2 regions of the Sphingomonas sp. FARSPH genome follow, and region 2 is predicted to be linked to the other one. Evidence: riboswitches for the same ligand, from Rfam matches in the RefSeq annotation. Region 2 holds a riboswitch; the other holds the start of a gene.
What was found. A riboswitch is a leader RNA that binds a small molecule or an ion and turns the genes downstream of it on or off. The one in region 2 is predicted to bind cobalamin.

Region 1 (4,200 bases), 800 kb from region 2:
ATCTGCGTCTCGACGACGGGCGCGCGGCGGAGGGTGCGCTCAGCCGTGCGCGCGCCGCCGGCGCGCCGGGCCTTGCCGGGCATCTCGCCGCGGCGCGGCTGCTTCAGGGCGATTACACCAATGTCGCCGCTGCGCCTGCGGTGCCCGGCGACGCCCTTTCGGTGCGCGCCCGCGCCCGTGCGCTGGCGTTACAGGGCGATCCGGGCGAGGGCGTCGCGCTGCTCGATGGCTGGCTGGCGACGCATCCCGACGATGGCGAAGCGTGGGCCGACCTCGGCCAGATCCGCCTCGGCGCGGGCGAGATCGCCGCCGCCACGGCGGCGAGCGCGCGCGCACTGCGTCTGCGTCCCGGCGATCCCGTGGCGCTGACGCTCGTCGCGCAGCTGACGCGGACGCGCTACGGCCTCGTCGCGGCGTTGCCCTGGTTCGAGGCGGCGCTGAAGCGCGACGCCTATTTTTACCCCGCGCTGGTCGATTATGCCGCGGCGCTGGGCGATGCCGGTCGTTATCGCGACATGCTGGCGGCGAGCCGCCGCGCGCTCGCCGCGCGGCCGGGCAGCGCGCCGCCGCTCTACCTGCAGGCGGTGCTGGCGACCCGCGCCGGGCGCGGCGAGCTTGCCCGCGACCTGTTGCAGAAGGCGGGCGGGGCGCAATCGGGCCTGTCCGGTGCGGCGCTCGTCGCGGGCGCGCTCGATTACAGCGGCGGTCGCTACGAACGCGCGATCGACGCGTGGCGGCAGGTCGCCACCGGCCAGCCGCTCAACGTCGCGATGCGTCGCCTGCTCGCCGCTGCGTTGCTCCGGTCGGGCGATGCGCCCGGCGCGATCGCGATGCTGGCGCCCGTCGTCGCGCGGGCGGACGCCGACACCTATTCGTTGACCATCGCCGCGCGCGCGCACGAGCGGACCGGCGACCGCGCGAGCGCGGCGATGTTGCTCGATCGCGCGGCGAACGGCCCGCGCGGCGCGTCCGGGGTCTTCGCCAGCGATCAGGGCGTCGCCGCGCGCGTCGCCGATGCCGCCGCCGCGCCCGACGATCCCAATTACGTGCTCGGCGTCCTCCGCGCGCAGCTGACCGCGGGCGATGTTGCCGGCGCGGTCGCGCGCGCCCGCGCCCTCGTCGCGCAGGCGCCGGGCGCGCCCGCACCGCTGCTCGCGCTCGGCGACGCGCTGGCGATCGGCGGCCGCTATGCGGAAGCCGCGCCCGTCTATGCGCGTGCCGCCGACCTTGCCTTCGACGAGCCGACGATGCTGCGCGTCGTCGATGCCTGGGGCCGCGCCGGGAACCCTCGCGCCGCGGCGGCGGCGCTGTCGCTGTATCTCCAGCAGAATCCGCAGAGCCTCGTCGGCCTGCGCCTGCTCGGCCATTGGCAGGTGGCGAGCGGCGACGCCGATGCCGCGATCGAGACGCTGGAGGCGGTGCGCCGCCTCGCCGGCAACCGTGACGCAGGACTGCTCGCCGACCTCGCCGCCGCCTATGCGGCGTCCGGCGATGGCGACGTCGCGCGGCTTTATGCCCGCGCCGCCTATCGCCTCGCGCCGATGAACGCGGGCGTGTGCGACGCCTATGCGCACGCGCTCGCTGCGGCGGGGGATGCCGATGGCGCGCGCCAGCTTGCGGTCAAGGCCCGGTCGCTCGCCCCCACCGACCCGGTGATCGCGGACCACGCCCGCCGCATTCTGGGCTAAGCGGCCGGCCCGTCGCCATTTCGCGTCGTTCAGAAGAACGGCGCTTCGCCATGGCCCGGCACCAACGGGGAACGTCCGTGCTCCTGCGAACGCAGGAGCCCAGGGCCGAACGCGATAGCCTATGGGGCTCTGGGTTCCTGCGTTCGCAGGAACACCCTTGGTCGAAAAGGGCCTTCGCCCGGTTCAGATTCCCGGCGACTTGCTCTATCGCCCTGCCATGGCCGATCCCCTCGACCGCATCGCTGCCGCGCTCGAGCGGCTGTCCCCGCCGCCCGCGCCCGCGGCGGACCCGCTAGCGCATCCCGCCTATGTCTGGCGCGACGGCGCGCTCGCGGCGGCGCGCGCCTTTGCGCCGCTGCCGCTCGCGATGCTGCATGGCGTCGATGCGCAGAAGGCCGCGCTGGTCGCCAACCTGACCCGCCTCGCCGGCGGGCATGCCGCGCAGGACGTGTTGCTCTGGGGCGCGCGCGGCACGGGCAAGTCGGCGTTGGTCAAGGCCGCGGTCGGCGATCTGCAGGCCGCGTCCGCGGCCATCGCGCTGGTCGAGGTCGCCGCCGATCGCCTCGCCGACCTGCCCGCGCTGTTCGCCGCGCTCGCGGCCCAGCCGCGCGCCTTCGCCGTCTTCCTCGACGACATCGGCTTCGACGTGGCGGCGGACGCGCGCATCCTGCGCTCGCTGCTCGAAGGGGGGGCGGAGGCGCGGCCCGCCAACACGCGGCTGATCGTCACCTCCAACCGCCGCCACCTGATCGTCCGCGACATCGCCGAACAGGCGAGCGCGATCAATCCGCGCGACAGTATCGACGACCAGCTCGCGCTCGCCGACCGCTTCGGGCTCAGCCTCGGCTTCCACGTCGTCGACCAGGACGGTTATCTGGCGATCGTGCGCGGCTATGCCGATGCGTACGATCTGCCTTTCGACGCATCGGACGCGGTGCAATGGGCGACGCGGCGCGGCAGCCGGTCGGGGCGCGTCGCATGGCAATATGTCGTCGAACTCGCCGGGCGCGCGGGCAAGGCACTGCAGCCGCATTGACGCGGGGCTCCGTGCGCCCGTAAAGGCCGAAACCGTGAATGGTCCCCGGAGACGGGGTGAAAAGGGAAGTCCGGTGCGCGTTCGTGCGAACGCAAGCCCGGCGCTGCCCCCGCAACTGTGACCGGATAGCGGTCCCTCCACGATGCCACTGGGCGTAAAGCCCGGGAAGGCGGAGGGACATGCGACGACCCGGGAGCCAGGAGACCTGCCCTTCACCGTCGATCCACTGTGCGGACGGGGTGTGCCGGACAGCCGAAGGGGGGACCTTCGTGAGCGAACGACATCCGCCGCGTGCGAATGGTCGCGCGCGGGACACGAAGGATGTGGATGGAATGACTGCTGCCCGTTTTCTGACCGCCGCCGGCGCGTGCGCGCTCGCCGTGGCCTTTGCCGCGCCTACGACGGCGCAGGTGGCGCCCGCCGCCGACAAGAGCGACGACGTCATCGTCACCGCCGCGCGCGTCGCGCAGCCCGCCACCGAGGTCGGCCAGGCGGTGACCGTCGTCACCCGCGACGAGATCGACCGCCGCCAGACCGTCTCGGTCGCCGACCTGCTTTCGACCACCCCCGGCGTCACCGTAACGCGCAACGGCAGCCTCGGCGGCTTCACCGGCGTGCGGCTGCGCGGCGCGGAGGCGGAACAGACCCTGGTCGTGATCGACGGCGTGCGCGTCAACGATCCGTCCTCGCCCGGCGGCGGCTTCGACTTTGCGAACCTGCTGTCCGCCAGCGTCGCGCGGATCGAGGTGTTGCGCGGCCCCAATTCCGTCCCCTGGGGCAGCCAGGCGATCGGCGGCGTCGTCAACGTCATCACCGAAGAGCCGACCGATCGCCTCGCGGCGCGCGGCAGCGTCGAATACGGCTATGCCGACACGCTCTATGCGCAGGGCGGCCTGTCGGGTCGCAGCGGCGCGGTGTCCGCCGCGCTGACCGGCGGCTATCTGCGCAGCGACGGCATCTCGTCGGCGGCGATCGGCACGGAGCGCGACGGCTATCGCCAATATGGCGCGACGGGCCGCGTCGGCGTCGCCCTCACCGACGGCGTCGGCATCGACCTGCGCGGCTATTGGGCGAACAGCAGGACCGAGACCGACGGCTATCCCGCGCCGCTCTACATCTTCGCCGACGATCCCAGCTATTCGACCGCGAACGAGCTGTACGGCTATGCCGGCGTCCACGCCAATTTCGGCACGTTCCGCAACCGCATCGGCTTCACGATCGCCGACATCAACCGCGACACCTATGCGCGGCCCGGCGCGACGCCCTCGCCCTTCCGCGGCCGGTCGGAACGCTACGAATATCAGGGCGATTATCAGCCGATCGACCAGGTCCGCGTCGTCGGCGGCGTCGAGCATGAAACCAGCCGCTACCGCGACGCCAGCCTTCGCCGCTCGGTCGGCATCACGTCCGTCTATGGCGAACTGATCGTAAAGCCGGTGCAGGTGCTGACGATCACCGGCGGCGTGCGCAACGACG
Region 2 (4,200 bases):
TCGACCACCGACACGCGTACCAGCAACCTCGTCAACCAGGGCGACCGTTTCCGCGTCGGCATGGGCCGCGACGTCTACCTCGGCGCGCGCGTCGGCGTACCGCTCAACCCGACGACGCTGGCTTATGCCAAGGGGGGCTACACCAACGCGCGCATCGACACGCGCTATACCAGCGGCACCACGGAGGTACGCGACCACACCGACCTCGATGGCTTCCGCCTCGGCGCTGGGCTGGAGCATCAGATGGGGTCGAACACCTATATCAAGGGTGAATACCGCTATTCGAACTACGGCCGCGCCAACGGCTCGGTCGGCAGTTACGACATCGACGCCGATCGCCACCAGATCGTCGCGGGCGTCGGCATGCGTTTCTAAGTGAGGGCGGTGCCGGCCCGCTCCCCTCCCGGCCACCCACATCGTATCCTGATGGGTGGCCGGGAGGGGAGCGGGCCGGCACCGCAAGATGAAGGCGCCGATCCGCGCCGCTTCGGCGGGCAGGGCGCTAACGCGCTGTTAACCGGAATCGCCCGAGGGGTCGGAGTGCTTGCTCCGACCCCTTTTTCGTGGGTAGAGCTATCGACGAACACGCCCCGGTTGCGGGGGACGGGGGTTTACTATCATGAAGGCGACGATCGAACGCGCGACGCTCCTCAAGGGGCTGAGCCATGTCCAGTCGGTGGTGGAGCGCCGCAACACCATCCCCATCCTGTCGAACGTGCTGCTGGAGGCGACGGCGGAAGGCGCGCTCCGGCTGATGGCGACCGACCTCGATCTGCAGATCAACGAATCGGTGCAGGCCGCGGTCGATCAGCCGGGCGCGACGACGGTGTCGGCGCACACCTTGTTCGACATCGCGCGCAAGCTGCCCGAGGGCGCGCAGGTGCAATTGACCGCCGCGGAAGGCCGGATGACGATCGTTGCGGGCCGCGCGCGGTTCAGCCTTGGCACGTTGCCGCGCGACGACTTCCCGGTGATCGCGGAAGGCGAATTGCCGACGCAGTTCGAAATCCCGTCCGAAACGCTGAAGCAGATCATCGACAAGACGCGCTTCGCCATCTCGACCGAAGAAACGCGCTACTATCTGAACGGCATCTTCCTCCACGTCGCCGACGACGGTAGCGAGCCGGTGCTGAAGGCGGCGGCGACCGATGGCCACCGCCTCGCGCGCGTCACGTTGCCGCGGCCCGAGGGCGCGGCGGGCATGCCCGACGTGATCGTGCCGCGCAAATGCGTCGCCGAACTGCGCAAGCTGCTGGACGAGGTCGACGGCTCGGTCGGCGTGTCGCTGTCGGGCACCAAGATCCGCTTCGACCTCGGCAATGCGATCCTGACGTCGAAGCTGATCGACGGCACCTTCCCCGATTACAGCCGCGTCATCCCGACCGCGAACGACAAAATCCTGAAGCTCGATCCCAAGAGCTTCATGGAAGGCGTCGATCGCGTCTCGACGATCGCGACCGAAAAGACGCGCGCGGTGAAGATGGCGCTCGACCGCGACCGGATCACGCTGTCGGTGACCAGCCCGGAGAACGGCACCGCGGCGGAGGAAGTCCCCGGCGACTATACCGCGCTGCCGTTCGAGATCGGCTTCAACAGTCGCTATCTGCTCGACATCCTCGGCCAGATCGACAGCGACACGGTGGAGGTGCACCTGGCCGACGCCGCGGCGCCGACGCTGATCCGCGAGAACGACAAGGCGCCCGCGCTCTATGTCCTGATGCCGATGCGCGTCTGACGCTGTCCGCCCGGCGGTGTCTGCGGAGGCCGAGCGGCGCCCGGGCGGACCCGCCGGGCATGACGCTGTGGTCTACGGCGCTGACCGGCTGCGACCCTAAGGGGTCCCTGGCGATTCGCCCGCATGGGCTCGCCCTTCACCAACCTCTCGCATCCTGGGCGCGGCGTCGCCGCGCTCCCGCATGTGCGTGCCCAGACCACGATATAAAGATATAAGGATATCTTTATATCGTGGTTGACAGCGGCGGTGCGCTGGTGTTCACTTGGCGGGTCGAGGTTCCCCATCCCAGGCATGGCGATGGGGCTAAGACGGGAAGCCGGTGGTGTCCTTCGAGGACAGAGTCCGGCGCTGCCCCCGCAACTGTAAGCGGTGAGCGGCGGCTCCATTTCGTGTCACTGGGCTTTGCAACGAGCCCGGGAAGGCCGGAGCCACCGCAGCGACCCGCGAGCCAGGAGACCTGCCTTTCGACGCCATAACGTTCCTCGGACGGGGGTTCCTCCGGTGGATCGCGCGTGACGCGAAAGCCCGGGGTGCGCGCCGCCATCCGGGGCGATCCCCGCCATGCGTGCTCCTGCCCGATCCCCGCCCGCAACAGCAGGTGAGTCATGACGGATAGCGGGTTCACGTTCACGATCGGCACCATTCCCTTCGACGAGGATTATCGCCCGGCCGACGCGACGCGCGTCACCACGAACTTCGCCAATCTGGCGCGTGGGGAGCGCCGGCGGGACAATCTGCGCAACACGCTGGTGATGATCGATCGCCGGTTCAACGCGCTGATGCATTGGGACAATCCGGCCGGCGATCGTTATGCGGTGGCGCTGACCATCGTATCCGCGGCGTTGCGGATCGGGACGGACGCGGCCGATCCGGCTTTTCCGCTGATCGAGATGCTGCACACCAGCGTCACGGACCGCACCACCGGCACGGTGCACGACGGCATGGTCGGCAACAATTTCTCCTCCTACGTCCGCGATTACGATTTCAGCATCGTCCTGCCCGATCACCAGAAAGCGGGCGGGGCGCCGGCGCGGTTCGGCGAGCTGCACGGCAATCTGTTCAGGCATTTCCTGAACTCAGACGCCTACCGCACGCGCTTCCACAAGGCGCCGGTCATCTGCCTTAGCGTGTCGAGCAAGGAGATGTATCACCGCACCGCGAACGTGCATCCGATCCTGGGCGTGGAATATCGGGCGCAGACGCGTTCGACGACCGACGACTATTTCGCGAAGATGGGGATGACGGCGCGCTATTTCATGCCGCCGCACGGCGCGGCGCCGCTCGCTTTCTACCACATCGGCGACCTTGTCGGGGATTACGGCACCCTCGAACTCGCCAGCACGATCGCGGTGATGGAGACGTTCCAGAAAATCTACCGCCCCGAAATCTACAACGCCAATTCGGTCGCGGCGGAACGCTATCGACCCAGCCTGACCGACCAGGATTATTCGCTGACCCGCATTGTCTACGATCGCGAGGAGCGCAGCCGGCTCGCGGTCGAGCAGGGCCGCTATGCGCGCGACCATCTGATCGTGCCGCACGGCGCGGCGCTGGCGCGCTGGTCCGCGACCCCCAGCCGCTGACAGCTGGCCGCTGACCGCTTTCGAACACCGACAGGATCTTTGCATCATGACCATATTGTTGCCGACGACGACCGCGGGCAGCCTGCCCAAGCCCGCCTGGCTCGCGCAGCCCGAGACCCTCTGGTCGCCGTGGAAGCTGGAGGGTGCGGCACTGGCCGCGGGCAAGCAGGACGCGCTGCGCCTCGCGCTCGACGACCAGCGGCGCGCCGGCATCACGATCGTCGGCGACGGCGAGCAGACGCGCCAGCATTTCGTCACGACCTTCATCGAACATCTGAGCGGCGTCGATTTCGACGCGCGCCGGGTGGTGCGGATCCGCGATCGCTACGACGCCAGCGTGCCGACCGTCGTCGGCGCGGTCGCGCGGCCCGCGCCGGTCTTCATCGAGGATGCCAGATTCCTGCGCGCGCAGACGGACCAGCCGATCAAATGGACGCTGCCCGGGCCGATGACGATGATCGATACGCTATACGATGCGCATTACGGCAGCCGCGAAAAGCTCGCCTGGGAATTCGCGCGGATCCTGAACGAGGAAGCGCGCGAGCTGGAGGCGGCGGGCGTCGACATCATCCAGTTCGACGAGCCCGCCTTCAACGTCTTCTTCGACGAGGCGAACGACTGGGGCATCGCGACGCTGGAACGCGCCGCGCAGGGGCTGACCGCGGAAACGGCGGTGCACATCTGCTATGGCTATGGCATCGCCGCCAATACCGAATGGAAGAAGACGCTGGGCCCGGAATGGCGCCAATATGAGCGGACCTTCCCCAATCTGCAGAAGTCCGCCATCGACATCGTCTCGCTCGAATGCCGCAATGCGCGCGTGCCGATGGACCTCCTCGAGCTCATCCGCGGCAAGAAGGTGATGGTGGGCGCGATCGACGT

Region 1: linked by a shared signal. The riboswitch ahead of DM480_RS03850 (TonB-dependent receptor plug domain-containing protein) and the one ahead of DM480_RS07720 (putative oxygenase MesX) in region 2 are both predicted to bind cobalamin.

Annotation. Positions count from the first base shown of each region.
Region 1 covers NZ_CP029985.1:767,938-772,137, reverse strand. Annotated here, with positions in the region: gene DM480_RS03860 (tetratricopeptide repeat protein) at 1-1,688, shown strand, start outside; gene DM480_RS03855 (DUF815 domain-containing protein) at 1,906-2,724, shown strand; cobalamin riboswitch at 2,747-2,951, shown strand; gene DM480_RS03850 (TonB-dependent receptor plug domain-containing protein) at 3,057-4,200, shown strand, end outside.
Region 2 covers NZ_CP029985.1:1,566,986-1,571,185, forward strand. Annotated here, with positions in the region: gene DM480_RS07710 (outer membrane protein) at 1-375, shown strand, start outside; gene dnaN (DNA polymerase III subunit beta) at 620-1,735, shown strand; cobalamin riboswitch at 1,992-2,214, shown strand; gene DM480_RS07720 (putative oxygenase MesX) at 2,341-3,318, shown strand; gene DM480_RS07725 (methionine synthase) at 3,365-4,200, shown strand, end outside.